2 regions of the Streptomyces corchorusii genome follow, and region 1 is predicted to be linked to the other one. Evidence: riboswitches for the same ligand, from Rfam matches in the RefSeq annotation. Region 1 holds a riboswitch; the other holds the start of a gene.
The links. A riboswitch is a leader RNA that binds a small molecule or an ion and turns the genes downstream of it on or off. The one in region 1 is predicted to bind ZMP and ZTP.

Region 1 (8,674 bases):
CAGCAGGGCGAGCCCCGCGCACACCACCCCCACGGCGGCCCACTCCACCCCGCTCAGCCGGACCCGCAGCAGCCGCGCCGCCACCACCGCCGTGACCGCGAGGCTCGCCGCCAGCGCCGCGCCCACCGCGTAGATCGGCACCGAGCGCAGGGCCGCGATCTGGAGCAGGAAGCCCAGCCCGTCCAGCGCGAGACCGGCGAGATACCGCCACTGCCGCAGCGCCCGCAGCAGCAGCGCCGCGTCCCCGCCGCCACCCCCCTCGGCGCCCGCCGTTCGCGCGGCCACCGCCTGCAACACCGTCGCCGTACCGAAGCAGACCGCCGCGCCAAGGGCGCACACCATTCCAAACAGCACGAAGTGACTCTAGGCGAGCGGTAGATGAAGGACCCGCCGGGGGGAATACTCACACCGATCTCTAGGCTGGCCGCCGAACACGGCGGCTGGATCCGGGCGACTGGATCCAGCCGGTCACGACATCCGAATCCGACGGGGGAGACACCACCATGGACCGCACACGCCGACCACTGCGCTCCGGCACGGTCGTCCTCGGCGGCGTGGGCCTGCTGGCCGCCGCGCTCACCGCCTGCTCGTCCGAACCGGACAAGCGCTGCGTCGACCGGGACAGCTACGACCTCGCCAAGGGGTACAAGGTCGTCTCGGACAAGAACTGCAAGACCACCGGCGCGTCCGGGAAGACGACGGGCAAGAAGACGCCGGGCAGGAAGACGACCGTCAAGAAGAAGGCCGACGCCGCCTGGTACTACGAGGGCGACGAGAAGAACGGCTGGGTCGACGGCGGCTCCTTCACCAAGCCCGGCAAGGGCTCGGGCAGCGGTTCGTCCGACGATGACGACGACCACCACAGCGGAAGCGGCGGAGTCCACCGCGGCGGCTTCGGCGGCGGCAAGGGCAGCTCCGGCGGCTGACCGGAACAGGCACATGGAACGCCGTACCACCACCCCCCGCCCCGGCTGGCAGCAGACCGTGGAGGCGCAGGGCCTGGTCTACCCGCTCACCCGCCACCCCGACGGCTCGCTGCGCCCCTACTGGGACGAGAGCGCCTACTACGTCTTCACCCTGGAGGAGGTGGAGGCGCTGGAGGAGACCGTCGAGGAACTCCACCGCATGTGCCTGGCCGCCGCCGGGCACATCGTGTCCGAGAACCGCCTCGCGGACCTCGGCATCACGGACCCGCGGGTGGCCGCCGCGGTCACCGAGGCCTGGCACCGCCGCGCCGAACTGCCCTCCGTCTACGGCCGTTTCGACCTGCGCTACGACGGCACGGGACCGGCGAAGCTGCTGGAGTACAACGCCGACACCCCGACCTCGCTGGTGGAGGCCGCCTCCCCGCAGTGGTTCTGGATGGAGGACCGTTTCCCCGGCGCGGACCAGTGGAACTCCCTGCACGAACGCCTGGTCGAAGCCTGGCGCGCCCAGTCGGCGCTGCTGCCCCCGGGCGGCCCGCTGCACTTCGCGCACTCCTCGGCCGACGAACTCGGCGAGGACCTGATGACGGTCGCCTACCTGAAGGAGACCGCCGAGCAGGCCGGCCTCACCACCGACTGGCTGGCCATGGAGGAGATCGGCTGGGACGCCCTCTCCGGCCGCTTCGTCGACAACCGGCTCCGCTTCATCCGCGGCATCTTCAAGCTCTACCCCTGGGAGTGGCTCACCACCGACGCCTTCGGCGGACACGTCCTGGACACCCTGGACAACGGCGGCGGCACCGGCAGCACCCTGTGGATCGAACCGGCCTGGAAGATGCTCCTGAGCAACAAGGCCCTCCTGGCGATCCTGTGGGAGCTGTACCCCGGCCACCCGAACCTCCTGCCCGCCTACCTGGACGGCCCCCGCGAGCTGACCGGCACGGCCGGCTACGTGGCCAAGCCCCTCCTCGGCCGCGAGGGCGAGGGCGTCACGATCCACGAGCCGGGATCGCCGGGCGTCCCGCGCGACGAGCCCTGCTGCTACCAGCAGTTGGCGCCCCTGCCCGCCTTCGACGGCAACCACGTGGTCCTGGGCGCCTGGGTGGTCCAGGACGAACCCGCGGGCCTCGGCCTCCGCGAGTCCACCGGCCTGATCACCGACGAGTACGCCCGCTTCCTGCCCCACGTGATCCTCTAGGGCCTCTCGTTTGGATCATGCCGGGCTGATCCAAACGAAAGACCTCAGCCGGCCGTCACCGCGGCGCCCCCGAGCAGCGCCTCCACCGCCGCCCGTGCGTGCCCCGCCGGGGCCGGGTCGCCGGTGATGGCCGCGGTGACGATGGCTCCCTCGGCGAGCAGGAAGACCGGTTCGGCCACCGGTGCGCCGGTGGCGCGGACCCAGGTCGCCAGCTGGTCGTGGAAGGCGCGCTTGTGGGCGCGGACCTCCGCCAGCACCGGCTCCGACGACGAGCCGAGCTCGCCGTGGGCGTTGATCCAGGCGCAGCCGCGGAAGCCGGGTTCGGCGAACCACGCGGCGAGCCAGTCGAAGACCGCGAGCACCCGTGCGCGGGGGTCCTGGACGCTCTCCACGTGGGCGGCGAGGTTCGCGCGCCAGCGCCGGTCGCGGTGCCTGAGCATGGCGACGACCAGGTCCTCCTTGGTCGCGAAGAGCCGGTAGATGCGCTTCAGGGGCAGACCGGAGGCCTCGCGGACCCGGTCCATGCCGACGGCCTGGATGCCGTGCGCGTAGAAGAGCGCCTCCGCCGCGTCCAGGAGCGCTGCGCGGTCCAGGCGGTTCTGTTCCTCGGTGGCGGCGGCGGGCATCGGGGCTCCTTGACGTTGAGAACGAGCGTTCTCTATCGTAGCGCCATCGATGGAGAACGCTCGTTCTCGACTCCGTCCCGACGTGGTCCCGACGCCGTTCCCCGCCTCGCCCCGACCCGAGGAGGCCGCCGTGCCCGAAGACCGCCCGCCCTACCCGCCGTTCACCCTGGAGACCGCCCGCCGGAAGGTGCAGGCGGCTGAGGACGCCTGGAACACCCGCGACCCCCACCGGGTGGCCCTCGCCTACACCCCGGACTCCGTCTGGCGGAACCGGGACCAGTTCGTCACCGGCCGCGAGGAGATCGTCGCCTTCCTGACCGAGAAGTGGGAGCGCGAGCGGGACTACGCGCTGCGCAAGGGCCTGTGGAGCTTCCACGAGAACCGCATCGCCGTCCGCTTCCAGTACGAGTGCCACGACGCCGACGGCCAGTGGTGGCGCTCCTACGGCAACGAGCTGTGGGAGTTCGACGAGCACGGCCTGATGCTCCGCCGCGAGGCCAGCATCAACGACGTGGCCATCGAGGAGTCCGACCGGCGCATCTTCGGGCCCCGGCCCGCCGACGAGCACGGCGCCGACTTCCCCCTCCACTGACCGGGCCCCGCCCCCATCACGCCCCGGTCAGCACCGCCCGGAGCTGCTCCACCCCCCAGTCCAGGTCGTCCTCCCCGATCACCAGCGGCGGCGCGATCCGGACGGTCGACCCGTGGGTGTCCTTGGCCAGGACCCCACGGGCCAGCAGCCGCTCGGAGACCTCCCGCCCGGTGCCCACCGCCGGGGAGACGTCCACCCCGGCCCACAGCCCCCGGCCCCGTACCGCCGTCACCCGGCCCGTGCCCAGCAGCCCGCCCAGCCGTCCGTGCAGCCGCTCGCCCAGCCGCGCCGCCCGCTCCTGGTACTCACCGGTCCGCAACATCGCGATCACCTCCAGCGCCACCGCGCAGGCCAGCGGGTTCCCGCCGAACGTCGACCCGTGCTCGCCCGGCCGGTACACCCCGAGCACCGCCGCGCTCGACACCACGGCCGACACCGGCAGGATCCCGCCGCCCAGCGCCTTGCCCAGCACGTACACGTCCGGGACCACCCCCTCGTGCTCGCACGCGAAGGTCCGCCCGGTGCGCCCCAGGCCCGACTGGATCTCGTCGGCGACGAAGAGGACGTTCCGCTCGCGGGTCAGCTCGCGCACCCCGGCCAGATAACCGGCGGGCGGCACGATCACCCCCGACTCGCCCTGGATCGGCTCCAGCAGCACCGCCACCGTGTTCTCCGTCAGCGCCGACCGCATCGCCGTCAGGTCCCCGTACGGCACGATCTCGAAGCCCGGGGTGTACGGCCCGAAGTCCGCACGCGCCTCCGGATCGGTGGAGAAGCTGATGAGAGTCGTCGTACGGCCGTGGAAGTTGCCGCCCGCCACGACGACCTTCGCCATCTCCCCGGGCACCCCCTTCACCCGGTACCCCCACTTCCGGGCCGTCTTCACCGCGCTCTCCACCGCCTCCGCGCCCGTGTTCATGGGCAGCACCATCTCCATCCCGCACAGCTCGGCGAGCTCCGTGCAGAACGCGGCGAACCGGTCGTGGTGGAAGGCGCGGGAGGTCAGCGTCACCCGGTCGAGCTGCCGCCGGGCCGCCTCGGCCAGCCGCCGGTTGCCGTGCCCGAAGTTCAGCGCCGAGTAACCGGCCAGCAGATCCAGGTAGCGCCGCCCCGCCACGTCGGTCAGCCACGCCCCCTCACCCGTGGCGATCACCACCGGCAGCGGGTCGTAGGTGGGCGCGCAGTGCGCGTCGGCGGCGGCGATGAGGTCTTGCGCAGCGGTCACGGCCTCTCCCGGAGACGACTCTGACTCGACGGTGACCTCCTTCTTATCCTCGCTCGCATGGTGGACGCGGGACCTGCCCCGCGCGGCGCGCCCGGTAGGCTGACGAGCGGGCCGTGACTGGCGCGCTGGGATGGGACGGACCATCAGGGAGCGGCCCGAGCGGGAAGAGTGCCGTGCGCCTGGGCCGAACGTGAACGCTGTACGCACACCGTCCGGAGGTCCCCCGATGCCCGAGAATTCCGCCTCCCTCTCCACCGAGTCGACCGCCTTCCGTGCCGCCCTCGACGTGATCCGCGCCGTCGAGCCGCGCGTCGCCGACGCCATCGGCCAGGAGGTCGCCGACCAGCGCGAGATGCTCAAGCTGATCGCCTCGGAGAACTACGCCTCCCCGGCGACCCTGCTCGCGATGGGCAACTGGTTCAGCGACAAGTATGCCGAGGGCACCGTCGGCCGCCGCTTCTACGCCGGCTGCCGCAACGTCGACACCGTCGAGGCCCTCGCTGCAGAGCACGCCCGCGAACTCTTCGGCGCCCGCCACGCCTACGTCCAGCCGCACTCCGGCATCGACGCCAACCTGGTCGCCTTCTGGGCCGTCCTCGCCGACCGCGTCGAGGCGCCCTTCCTGGAGAAGGCCGGCGCCCGCCAGGTCAACGACCTGACCGAGGCCGACTGGGCCGAGCTCCGCCAGGCCTTCGGCAACCAGCGCATGCTCGGCATGTCCCTGGACGCCGGCGGCCACCTCACCCACGGCTTCCGCCCGAACATCTCCGGCAAGATGTTCGACCAGCGCTCCTACGGCACCGACCCGGCCACCGGCCTCATCGACTACGAGGCCCTGCGCGCCCAGGCCCGCGAGTTCAAGCCGCTGATCATCGTCGCCGGCTACTCCGCGTACCCCCGGCTGGTGAACTTCCGGATCATGCGCGAGATCGCCGACGAGGTCGGCGCCACCCTCATGGTCGACATGGCGCACTTCGCCGGCCTGGTCGCGGGCAAGGTCCTCACCGGCGACTTCGACCCGGTCCCGCACGCCCAGATCGTCACCACGACCACCCACAAGTCGCTGCGCGGCCCGCGCGGCGGCATGGTCCTGTGCGACGACTCCCTCAAGGACCAGGTGGACCGCGGCTGCCCGATGGTCCTCGGCGGCCCGCTCCCGCACGTCATGGCCGCCAAGGCCGTGGCCCTGGCCGAGGCCCGGCAGCCCGCCTTCCAGGACTACGCCCAGCGCATCGTGGACAACTCCCGCGCCCTGGCCGAGGGCCTGATGCGCCGCGGCGCCACCCTCGTCACCGGCGGCACCGACAACCACCTCTGCCTGATCGACGTCGCCACCTCCTACGGCCTCACCGGCCGCCAGGCCGAGGCCGCGCTGCTCGATTCCGGCATCGTCACCAACCGCAACGCCATCCCGGCCGACCCGAACGGCGCCTGGTACACCTCCGGCATCCGCATCGGCACCCCGGCGCTCACCACCCGCGGCCTCGGCACGGCGGAGATGGACGAGGTGGCGGGCCTGATCGACCGCGTCCTCGGCACCACCGAGCCGGGCACCACCAAGTCCGGCGCCCCCTCCAAGGCGGCCCACGTCCTGGACGAGAAGGTCTCCCAGGAGATCTCCCAGCGGGCCACGGACCTGGTGGCGGGCTTCCCGCTCTACCCGGAAGTCGACCTCGGCTGAAACGCCCCCGGCACAGGCACGGGGGACTGCGGGCCACCACAGGCGGCCCGCAGTTCCCCACGCACCGAACCCGTCAAACTCTCTGCGACAATAAAAAGCATGGCTGACCGACCTCGCGTGCTCTCCGGCATCCAGCCCACGGCTGGCTCGTTCCACCTCGGCAACTACCTCGGCGCCGTCCGCCAGTGGGTGGCCCTCCAGGAGTCCCACGACGCGTTCTACATGGTCGTCGACCTGCACGCGATCACGGTCCCGCAGGACCCGAAGGAGCTGCGCGCCAACACCCGGCTCGCCGCCGCCCAGCTGCTGGCCGCCGGACTGGACCCCGACCGCTGCACCCTCTTCGTGCAGAGCCACGTCCCCGAGCACGCCCAGCTCGCCTGGATCATGAACTGCCTCACCGGCTTCGGCGAGGCCAGCCGCATGACCCAGTTCAAGGACAAGTCCGCCAAGCAGGGCGCCGACCGCGCCTCCGTCGGCCTCTTCACGTACCCGATCCTCCAGGTCGCGGACATCCTGCTGTACCAGGCGGGCGAGGTGCCCGTGGGCGAGGACCAGCGCCAGCACATCGAGCTGACCCGCGACCTCGCCGAGCGCTTCAACGGCCGCTTCGGCGACACCTTCACGATCCCGAAGCCGTACATCCTCAAGGAGACGGCGAAGATCTACGACCTCCAGGACCCGTCGGTCAAGATGAGCAAGTCGGCGTCCACGCCGAAGGGCCTCATCAACCTCCTCGACGAGCCGAAGACCACGGCCAAGAAGGTCAAGAGCGCCGTCACCGACACGGACACGGTGATCCGCTACGACGTCGAGACCAAGCCGGGCGTCTCCAACCTCCTCACCATCTACTCCACGCTCACCGGCAAGACCGTCGCGGAGCTGGAGCAGGAGTACGAGGGCAAGATGTACGGCGCGCTCAAGACGGACCTCGCCGACGTCATGGTCGAGTTCGTCACGCCGTTCCGCGAGCGCACCCGGCAGTACCTGGACGACTCCGAGACGCTGGACGCGGTCCTCGCCAAGGGCGCCGAGAAGGCCCGCGCCGTCGCCGCCGAGACCCTCGCGCAGGCGTACGACCGCGTGGGCTTCCTCCCGGCCAAGCACTGAGGCGTACGACCGCACGGGTCCGCGCGGGCAGAGCGCTGCACATCACTTCCGCCGCGCCTGCCCGAAGGACATCCGTGGCCGTACAGTCGATAGCCGACGGCCGGGACGAGACGGCCGAGAAGACGACAGACGCGACGACAGGAGACGACGTGGGGACCGTAACGATCGGCGTGTCGATCGCGGTCCCGGAGCCTCACGGCAGCCTGCTCCAGGAGCGGCGCGCGGGCTTCGGCGACGCCGCGGCTCACGGGATCCCCACGCACGTCACGCTGCTGCCGCCGACCGAGGTGGACGAGGCCGACCTGCCGGCGATCGACGCACACCTCTCCGAGGTCGCCACCGCGGGCCGGCCGTTCCCGATGCGGCTGTCCGGCACCGGCACCTTCCGGCCCCTGTCGCCGGTGGTCTACGTGCGGGTCGTCGAGGGCGCCGACGCGTGCGCCTGGCTCCAGCAGCGCATCCGGGACGCCTCCGGGCCGGTGGCGCGCGAGTTGCAGTTCCCGTACCACCCGCACGTCACCGTCGCGCACGGCATCGACGACGCGGCCATGGACCGCGCCTTCGAGGAACTGGCCCGGTTCGAGGCCGAGTGGCCGTGCACCGGCTTCGCGCTGTACGAGCAGGGCGCCGACGGCGTCTGGCGCAAGCTGCGCGAGTACGCCTTCGGGGGGCCCGTGGTGCCGCCCCAGCCGGGCCACGCGGAAGTGGAACGGGGCACGATCGCCAGCCGTTAGGCCGTCAACCAGCGGTACACCGCGCGGGGCGCGTGCCGCAGGGCTGTCATCAGCGGGCGGAGCGCACCCGGTACCCACACCGTCTCCGAGCGGCGGCGCAGACCCAGTTCGATGGCCGTGGCGACCGCCTCCGGAGTGCTGGCGAGCGGTGTCCGCCTCCCGGCGGCCGGATGTCCCGTCCGCACGGTCCCGGGACGTACGACCATGACGTGGACGCCGGTGCCGTGCAGGGCGTCGCCGAGGCCCTGGGCGAAGACGTCGAGACCGGCCTTGCTGGAGCCGTAGATGAAGTCGGCGCGGCGGGCGCGTTCGGCGGCGGTGGAGGAGAGCACGACGAGGGAGCCGTGGCCCTGGCTCTGCAAGGCACGCCCGGCGACCAGGCCGGCCGAGACGGCCCCGGTGTAGTTGGTCTGGGCGACCCGCACCGCCCGCACCGGGTCGCGCTCGTCGTGTGCCTGGTCGCCGAGGATGCCGAAGGCGAGCAGCACCATGTCGACGGGCCCGTCGGCGAACACCTTGCCGAGGACGGCCTCGTGGGACTCGGGATCGAGCGCGTCGAAGGCGACGGTGTGCACGTCCGCG
Region 2 (8,674 bases), on a different contig from region 1:
GGCCCTTGTTCACCGGGCACTTGCCGTCCTTGTTCGGCTTGTTTCCGACGGCCTTCTGCTTGTTCATCAGGTCCATCACGCCCCAGGTGACGGGGCCGGCGTAGCCGATGTCGGGCGTGATGCCGTGCTTGCGCTGGAAGGCCTGGATCGCCTTGCAGTCGGTGGCGGACTGCTTGCCGTCGACCGGCCGGCCCAGGAACTTCTCCACCTGCTTCTGGTACGGCCCGGTCCGCGTGGTGCAGCTCGCGGCCTGGGCCGGCGTCGCGGTGAACGCGAGCGCGAGCGGCGCCACCAGTCCCGTGACGCCCAGCGCGACCACACCTCGTCTGCGTATGACCCCCATGACGGTCTCTCCCCTTCCCCTTGTGCCCGATTCGTTCGACCGGGCCTCCCCGGTGCTCTCCAGCGCGATTCCCGCGATGTCGGACTACTAGACCCGGCCGGGCCGGAGATGGTTGTGGTTCCGGTCAGGCTGTGACGAAACGGTGAACTTCCGGCCGTACGGCACCTCGGGCGGTGCGCGGTGACCGTCCATGGTGCGCCGCGTGCACCCCGCTCTCACCGGTGACCGGCCGACCTCCGCCTTCGACCCGCACCTGTGCACTAGCCGTTCGGGTTGAGCGAGGCGCACAGCGGGGCGTTCGTGACGGGCGCGACCAGCCCGCGCTCCAGCGTCACGAAGGCGATGTCGGTGCTGGCCCCGGACCGGGACCGGCTGCGGCCGGTGCCGCTCCTGCCCGGTGACCGGGAGGCCGTCGACGTGACCGCGCTGGCGACGGCGCCGGCCGGAGCGCGCCGCCCTCGGGGTCAGGAGGTGTGCCGGACGGCCGCGTGGAAGCCGGTGTTGACGGCGGTGAGCCCGCCGTCGACGACGAGGGAGGTCCCGGTGATCCAGGCGGCGTCGCGCGAGGCGAGGAAGGCGACGGCGGCGGCGATGTCCTCCGGCTCGCCGACCCGGCCGAGCGGGTACAGGGGGCGGACGGCGTCGAGTTCGTCGTCGCGCCCTTCCCACGCCGAGGTGCGGACCGTGCCCGGCACCACCAGGTTGACCCGCACGCCCCGGGGCGCCGCGTGTCCGGCGAGGGTGCGGGTGAGCGAGCCGAGGCCGGCCTTGGCGGCGCTGTAGCCGTGGTTGCCGAAGTCCTGCACACCGTTGACGGAGCCGACGCTGACGATCGCCCCGCGGCCGGAGGCGGCGAGGTGCGGCAGGGCGGCGCGGCAGCAGCGGTAGGCGCCGGTGAGCGTGATGTCGAGGTCGCGCGCCCAGGCCTCGTCGGGATCGTCCTCGAAGAGGGGTACGTCCGAAGTGCAGTGGGCGGCGCTGTTGACCAGCACGTCGAGCGAGCCGAACGCGGCGACGGCGTGGACGACGGCCGCCTCGACGGCGGCGCGGTCGGCCACGTCACAGGCGAACGCCTCGGCGGCGAGGCCCTGTCGGCGCAGGGCGGAGGCGGTCTCTTCGGCCTCGGGCAGGTCCCGGTCGGTGACCAGCACCCGGCCGCCCTCCTCGGCGAGCCGCCGGGCGACGGCCGCACCGATGCCGCGGGCGCCGCCCGTGACGAGAACTCCGTGTCCTGCGAAGCGAGTCGGATCAGTCATGGGCCGACGGTACGGCGCCCCGGGCGCCCTTTCACCGGTTCGGCGCCCGGTTTCACCGGTAGCCGGTGACGTCCGCCGGTTTGCCCGCGTCCTGCACCTCGACCAGGTACCGCCAGGCGTCCGGCCGGCTGCCGTCGAGGTCGGTGAAGCCGTACACCCGGGCGAGGCCACCGCTGGAGAGCGACCGGCCGTTGAACCGGGCCACGTCGGGATCGGCGGCCAGGGCGGCGACGGCCCGGCCGGTGAAACGGGGAGTCTCGGAGATGGCGAAGTGGGGTTCGCGCGCCAGGGCGTCCCGCCAGTTCTCCTCCCGGACGCCGTACGCGTCGAGCATGACCTCCGAGCGCATCCAGCCCGGGGTGAGGGCGACGGCGGTGGCGCCGCGCGGGCCGAGTTCGTGGCCGAGGGCGAAGGCCATGCGCAGGACGGAGGTCTTGGCGAGGTCGTAGAAGAGGTTCACCCGGTAGGTGTCGCGGTTGTAGTCGGTGGTGCCGTCGGTGACCTCCACGACCAGGCCGCCGGGGTGCCGCAGCAGCAGCGGCAGGGCGTAGTGGCTGGTGACGGCGTGGGTCTCGACCGCGAGGCGGAGCAGCCGCAGGCCGTTGTCGAGGTCGTGCTCCCACACGGGGGTGTCCCACTCGAAGAGGTTCTCGCCGCCCCAGATGTCGTTGACGAGGACGTCGAGGCGGCCCCGCTCGTCCGCGACGCGGTCCACCAGGTCCCGTACGGCGGACTTGTCGAGGTGGTCGGCGGCCACGGCGATGCCCTGCCCGCCGGCCGCGGTGACGAGGTCGGCGGTGTCCTCGATGGTCTCGGGGCGGTCGTACTCCGAGCGGCGGGCGCGGGTGCTGCGGCCGGTGACGTAGACGGTGGCGCCGGCCGCGCCGAGTTCGACGGCGATGCCCCGTCCGGCGCCCCGGGTCGCCCCGGCGACCAGCGCCACCTTGCCTTCCAGCGGTCCTGACATGTCCGGCCTCCCGTGCGGTACGACTGCGGTGCGACTGCTTTCGTCGTCCACTGTCGCCGGGAAGCCGGACATCTTCTGTCGGCTTTTCGCGCGGAGTTCCGCGGTGTGTCGCCGCAGGGCTCAGTGGCCGTCGGGCTCAGTGGCCGCGGGCGATCCACTCCTCCAGGTGGGGGGCCTCCTCGCCGATGGTGGTGCCGTCCCCGTGCCCGGTGAGGACCTTGGTCTCCGGCGGGAGGGTGAGGAGGCGGTTGCGGAGGGATTCGATGATGGTCGGGAAGTGCGAGTAGGAGCGTCCGGTGGCTCCGGGGCCGCCCTTGAAGAGGGTGTCGCCCGTGAACACGGTGCCGAGGCCCGGGTCGTACAGGCAGACGGCGCCGGGGGCGTGCCCCGGGGTGTGCAGCACGGTGAGGTCGGCGCCGGCGGCCTCGATGACCTGGCCGTCAAGGAGGTGCCGGTCGGGGTCCCGGTGCGGGTGGGTCTGCTGCCACAGCACCAGGTCGTCCGGGTGCAGCCAGATCGTCGCGCCGGTGAGGTCGGCGAGTTCCGGTGCCGCGTTGACGTGGTCGTTGTGGGCGTGCGTGCACACGATGGCGGTCAGCCGCCGGTCGCCGACGGCGCGGGCGATGGCCTCGGCGTCGTGGGCGGCGTCGATGACGATCACCTCGCGGTCGTCGCCGACGATCCACACGTTGTTCTCCACGTCCCAGGTGCCGCCGTCGAGGCTGAACTGGCCCGAGGTGACGAGGCGTTCGATGCGCGCGGTCATCACAGCACCACCACCGAACGCAGCACGTCGCCGTGGTGCATCCGCTCGAACGCCTGCTCCACCTGGTCCAGTTGGATCGTCTCGGTGACGAACGCGTCGAGCGGCAGGCGGCCTTGCAGATGGAGGTCGATCAGCATGGGGAAGTCCCGGCTGGGCAGGCAGTCGCCGTACCAGGAGGACTTCAGGGCGCCGCCGCGGCCGAAGACGTCCAGCAGGGGCAGTTCCAGCTTCATCTCGGGGGTGGGGACGCCGACGAGGACGACGGTGCCGGCGAGGTCGCGGGCGTAGAAGGCCTGCTTGTAGGTCTCCGGGCGGCCGACGGCCTCGATGACGACGTCCGCGCCGAAGCCGCCGGTCAGCTCGCGGATCGCCTCGACCGGGTCGGTCTGCCGGGAGTTGACGGTGTGGGTGGCGCCCAGCGTGCGGGCCTTCTCCAGCTTGCGGTCGTCGATGTCCACCGCGATGATCTTCGCCGCGCCGGCCAGGTTCGACCCGGCGATCGCCGCGTCGCCGACACCGCCGCAGCCGATGACGGCGACCGAGTCGCCCCGGCCGACGTTCCCGGTGTTGATCGCGGCGCCGATGCCGGCCATCACCCCGCAGCCGAGGAGGCCCGCGACCGCCGGGGAGACGGCCGGGTCGACCTTGGTGCACTGGCCGGCCGCGACGAGCGTCTTCTCGGCGAAGGCCCCGATCCCCAGGGCCGGGGACAGCTCCTGGCCGGTGGCGGCGAGGGTCATCTTCTGCCGCGCGTTGTGGGTGTTGAAGCAGTACCAGGGCCGGCCGCGCAGACAGGCCCGGCACTGGCCGCACACCGCGCGCCAGTTGAGGATGACGAAATCACCGGGGGCGACGTCGGTGACGCCCTCGCCGACCGACTCCACGACTCCGGCCGCCTCGTGGCCGAGCAGGAAGGGGAAGTCGTCCGAGATGCCGCCCTGCTTGTAGTGCAGATCGGTATGGCAGACCCCGCAGGCCTGGACGCGTACGACGGCCTCGCCGGGCCCCGGGTCCGGCACCACGATCGTCTCGACCCGTACCGCCTCGTCCTTGCCCGGTGCGATCACGCCGCGGACTTCCTGCGCCATGGTCTGGCCCCTTCCTTCGTTTGCCTTCGCCGCCGACATTACGCGCGACCGATCGGTAGTGACGGCGGACCACGAGGAGGTTAGTGGATCTTTCCGGACTCGGGCGGCATCGCCCGGCCGGTCGCGGCAGCGGTGAGGGCCGCCCCGGCGGGACGGCCCTCGTGCCGGCGGGCGGGATCAGTGGATGGCGCCGACCAGACCGAGCAGCGGCGCGGCGGGCGCGAGGACCTGCTCCACCTGGTTGAGCTGGTTCAGCTCCTGGAGGTGCTTCAGCTCCTGCAACTGCTCGGTGACCCGTGGCACCCGGCTCCGCTGCTCCGCCGGGATGTCACTGACGGCGAGCGTGTCCAGCGTGCTCAGCGCGCCGAGCTTCCCGACGAGCGGTGCGCCGGTGCCGGCCGCGTTCGCCTGGGGTACGGCGAGGCCGGCGATCCCGGCGGCCAGACCGACGGCGGCGGCGATACGTCGTGTTGAGATCATGCCTTCAGCAACGGCGGCAGGCCCCGGGCGGACACGGGCGGCGGGCCGCGCTCACCCGTGAGGTGGAGCGCTCGGCCGGGCTTGCCGGGGTCGCCGGGGCGGAGGAGTCTCGAAGGTGGGCCCGTGCGGCCCGCTCCTGGCCGGACCGCACGGGCACCCGGACCACACGGGCACCTGAAGGAGGTCACCATGGGTACCGCTGCGGGGTCCGCCTTCGACACCGACACACTGCGCCGGGCCGTCGAGGGCAACACCGGCAACAACCTTCTGTCGCTCTACGCGGACGACGCGGAGATCCGCATCGTCGACCGCAACAACCAGCCCAGCCATCCCACGGTCCTGCACGGCCGGAGCCAGATCGCCGAACTGCTGGACGACGTCTACAGCCGCGACATGACGCACAGGCTGGACCGGTGCGTCGTCCAGGGCGACCACGCGGCCTACTGCGAGTCCTGCGAGTACGGGGACGGCACCCGGGTCCTCGCCGAGTCGATGGTCACCCTGCGGGACGGCAAGATCGCCGATCAGCTGATCATCCAGGCGTGGGACGAGTAGGCCCCGGCCGGGTACGGCGGGAGCGGAAGGAGGCCGAGCGGGTTCCGGAGGTCGTACGCACTCTCGGTTACGCTGTACGCGGGCCGTGACTGGCGCTGAGGTGGAGCACCACCGGGGAGCGGTCCGCGTCGGTTGCCGCGCGCCTGGGCGAGGAGAGTCGATCCAGCTCAGGAGTGTGCAGCATGACCCAGGCCCGTCTGATGGACGGCACCGCGCCCGCCCGCCGCATCGTCGAGGACACCGCGAAGAAGGCCGCCGCTCTCACCGAGCGCACCGGTACCGCGCCGTGTCTGGCCACCGTCCTGGTCGGCGAGGACCCGGCGTCCGTGACGTACGTCCGCATGAAGCAGAACCGCAGCCGCAAGGCCGGTATCGAGTCCCGGCACGTCGCCCTGCCCGCGACCACCACCACGGACGAACTCGTCACGACGCTGCGGGAGTTGTCGGCCGACCCGGGGGTGCACGGCATTCTGCTCCAGCACCCGGTGGGCGACCACATCGACGAGCGGGCCGCGTTCGAGGCGATCGCGCCGGAGAAGGACGTCGACGGTGTCACCTTCGCGTCGTTCGCCGCGATGAGCTTCGGGCTGCCGGGCTTCGTCTCCGCCACGCCGGGCGGCATCCTGCGGCTGCTCGACGAGTACGGCGTCGACCCGGCCGGGAAGCGGGCCGTGGTGGTCGGCCGCAGCGCGATCCTCGGCAAGCCGGTGGGCATGCTGCTGCTCGCCCGGGACGCGACCGTGACCTACTGCCACTCGCGCACCCGTGAGCTCTCGGCCGTGGTCCGCGAGGCCGACATCGTCGTGGCCGCGGTCGGCCGGCCGCGGCTGATCCGCGGGCAGGACATCAAGCCGGGCGCGGTCGTCGTCGACGCGGGCTACAACCCGGGGAACGTCGGCGACGTCGACTTCGACTCGGCCGTGGAGCGGGCGTCGCTGATCACCCCGGTACCGGGCGGCGTGGGCCCGATGACGATCGCCACGCTCCTGGAACAAACGGTGACGGCCGCCGCCCGGCAGCTGGGGGTGTAACGGACAGCCGGGGCTCGGCGGTGGGCAGCGGGGCAGTGCCGGGTGGCGGTGATCACCGGCCGGCGGCGCCGATGAGCGCGGGCGGGCGGGTCGGTGCCGCACGGCACCGGGCACCGTCAACGCCGCCGAGCAGCGCGGGGCGAGCTGATCAGCGCCCCGCTCGGCACGGGGCACCACCAGACGCCGCCGGGCAACCCCGAGCGGGCGGGTCGGTGCCGCACGGCACGGGGCACCGGCAGGCTCCGCCGGGCAACCCCGGACGGCGGCGCCCGGCAGCGCGCCTCGCCGGTCGGTGCCGGGCCTCGCGGTCAGCGCATCCAGGCGTTGTAGTCCATGACGTCCCCGGCCCTGACGCCGTACTCGGGGGCGTCGCTGGTGAAGGTGGTCTCCAGGCCGAGGACGGTGCCGGTGCGCGGGTCGAGGATCAGCATCCGCCGACCGCCCTCGCCCTCGTACACGTATGCCTGCCCGGGACGGCCGAGGCGGTCGGTCACCTGTCCCACGGCCCGCAGTCCTTCGGCGTCCGCGAGGACCCCGACCAGTGCCGCGGACTCCCGCGCGCCCAGCGTCCAGTGGTCCAGCAGTTCCCCGACGGCGTCGAGGAGCCGGGGGGTGTCCAGGGAGTCGGTACGGACGGTCTCGGCGAGGTAGGCGCGCAGGGCGGCCGGGGTGTGCGGCGGCGGTGCCTCGGGCGGGGCGTCGCTCCAGCTCGGCGGGTAGGTCGCCCGTCTGAGGACGTGGCCGTCGGCCACCACGCGGGGGTCCCCGCCCTCGTCGGTGAGGACCGGGCGGCCCGGACGGCGCGGATCGGTCGCCACGACCAGCTCGGTGTGGCTGTCGTCCGCGCGCCAGCGCACCACCCGTTCCTCGGGCAGGGTGACGGGGGGTTTGCCGTCGGTCATGCTCAGGCTCCACGACTGCACGTGCGTGCCCTTGCGCAGGCGCGGCGAGCCGTCGGCGGCGGCGGTCGCGGCCAGTTCGGCCAGCCGCGTCAGCGGGACGGGCGTGGAGTCGGCGCGGACGGTCAGCGGCCGGGGCGCGGCGAGGGCGGGCCGGGTGTTCGGCCCGCCGACCAGCGCGGCGAACGCGGTCGCCAGTACGACGCCCGTGGCGGCGAGACCCCACAGCAGCCGGGCGCGGGAGACGCGGCGCGTCGGCCGGGGTTGGCGCGGCAGTCGGTCGAGCCGCCACTCCGCGCGCTGGTCCAGGGGCCCGTCACCGAAGTGCGGCCCGTCGTGCGGTACGGGGTTGGCGCGCCGGAGGAGTTCGAGTTCGTCAGGCATGTCGGGGGTCCTTGCGCAGGCATGCGTCGGTCGTGGGCGCGGGGCCGGAGGAGCGCCGGTCGGGGCGGGCACCGCCGTCGGGCGCCGGTCCCCCAGGGGGCGCTGTGGGCAGCGCTTCGAGTGACGGCCCTCCAGGGGCTGCCGTGGGCGGCGCGTCGGGCGACGGTTCGGCAGGGCGCGGCTCGGGCGGCGCTTGCGGCGACGGTGCCGCGGGGCACAGCCGGTCGATCTCCGTGCGCAGACGGCGGCGGGCGCGGTGGAGGCGCATGGCCGCCGCGCGCCGGCCGCAGCCGAGGGCGACCGCGATCTCCTCGGCGCCGAGTTCCTCCCAGGCGGCGAGTCGCAGTACCTCCTGGTCGGCCGGGGCGAGCCGGTCCAGGGCCTCGTGCACCCAGGCGCCCGGCGCCTCCGTGCCGGGGCCTGCCGCGATGTGCCGGCCGTGCGCGGCCTCGTCGTTGCCCAGCCGGTCCACCAGCCGGCGCCGGCGCCCGTAGCCGCGTACCGCGTTGGCCAGGCAGTTCCGGGCCACCCCGTACAGCCAGGGCAGCGGCGCGGCCGGCAGGTCGGCCCGGCGTCGCCAGGCGACCGTGAACACCTCCGCCACCACTTCCTCCACCTCGTCGGTCCGCCCCGGAAGCCGCCTGGCGACGTAACGGCTGACCGCCCAGTAGTGCTCGCGATAGGCAGCGGCGAAGATCTCGTCGTTGCTCATGCTCGGTTCGTGTCCGGCACCCCCCGGATCGTCACACCCTCCTTCCGTGATGCTCCTCGCGTCCCCCGAGTGTGACCTCCGGGCGGGGCGCGGACACAGGCGGGGCGTGAAGAGGATCCGAGACACCAGAGCCGTGCAGTGGCTCACCAGTACCGACCACAAGACGATCGGCACGCTGTACCTGGTCACCGCG

Region 2: another riboswitch for ZMP and ZTP. It lies ahead of AQJ11_RS09020 (bifunctional 5,10-methylenetetrahydrofolate dehydrogenase/5,10-methenyltetrahydrofolate cyclohydrolase); the one in region 1 lies ahead of AQJ11_RS11320 (glycine hydroxymethyltransferase).

The regions. Positions count from the first base shown of each region.
Region 1 is NZ_KQ948354.1:284,778-293,451, reverse strand. It holds gene AQJ11_RS11350 (hypothetical protein) at 1-342, opposite strand, end outside; gene AQJ11_RS11345 (hypothetical protein) at 504-926, shown strand; gene AQJ11_RS11340 (glutathionylspermidine synthase family protein) at 940-2,124, shown strand; gene AQJ11_RS11335 (TetR/AcrR family transcriptional regulator) at 2,169-2,750, opposite strand; gene AQJ11_RS11330 (nuclear transport factor 2 family protein) at 2,881-3,342, shown strand; gene rocD (ornithine--oxo-acid transaminase) at 3,359-4,567, opposite strand; ZMP/ZTP riboswitch at 4,671-4,759, shown strand; gene AQJ11_RS11320 (glycine hydroxymethyltransferase) at 4,794-6,248, shown strand; gene trpS (tryptophan--tRNA ligase) at 6,348-7,358, shown strand; gene AQJ11_RS11310 (2'-5' RNA ligase family protein) at 7,508-8,092, shown strand; gene dprE2 (decaprenylphospho-beta-D-erythro-pentofuranosid-2-ulose 2-reductase) at 8,089-8,674, opposite strand, start outside.
Region 2 is NZ_KQ948353.1:399,788-408,461, forward strand. It holds gene AQJ11_RS08985 (L,D-transpeptidase family protein) at 1-343, opposite strand, end outside; gene AQJ11_RS08990 (SDR family NAD(P)-dependent oxidoreductase) at 808-1,599, opposite strand; gene AQJ11_RS08995 (SDR family oxidoreductase) at 1,652-2,566, opposite strand; gene AQJ11_RS09000 (MBL fold metallo-hydrolase) at 2,703-3,332, opposite strand; gene AQJ11_RS09005 (S-(hydroxymethyl)mycothiol dehydrogenase) at 3,332-4,420, opposite strand; gene AQJ11_RS09010 (hypothetical protein) at 4,598-4,900, opposite strand; gene AQJ11_RS09015 (nuclear transport factor 2 family protein) at 5,090-5,455, shown strand; ZMP/ZTP riboswitch at 5,531-5,611, shown strand; gene AQJ11_RS09020 (bifunctional 5,10-methylenetetrahydrofolate dehydrogenase/5,10-methenyltetrahydrofolate cyclohydrolase) at 5,638-6,486, shown strand; gene AQJ11_RS09025 (CU044_5270 family protein) at 6,795-7,769, opposite strand; partial or broken gene AQJ11_RS09030 (RNA polymerase sigma factor) at 7,975-8,481, opposite strand; partial or broken gene AQJ11_RS50840 (cbb3-type cytochrome c oxidase subunit I) at 8,588-8,674, shown strand, end outside.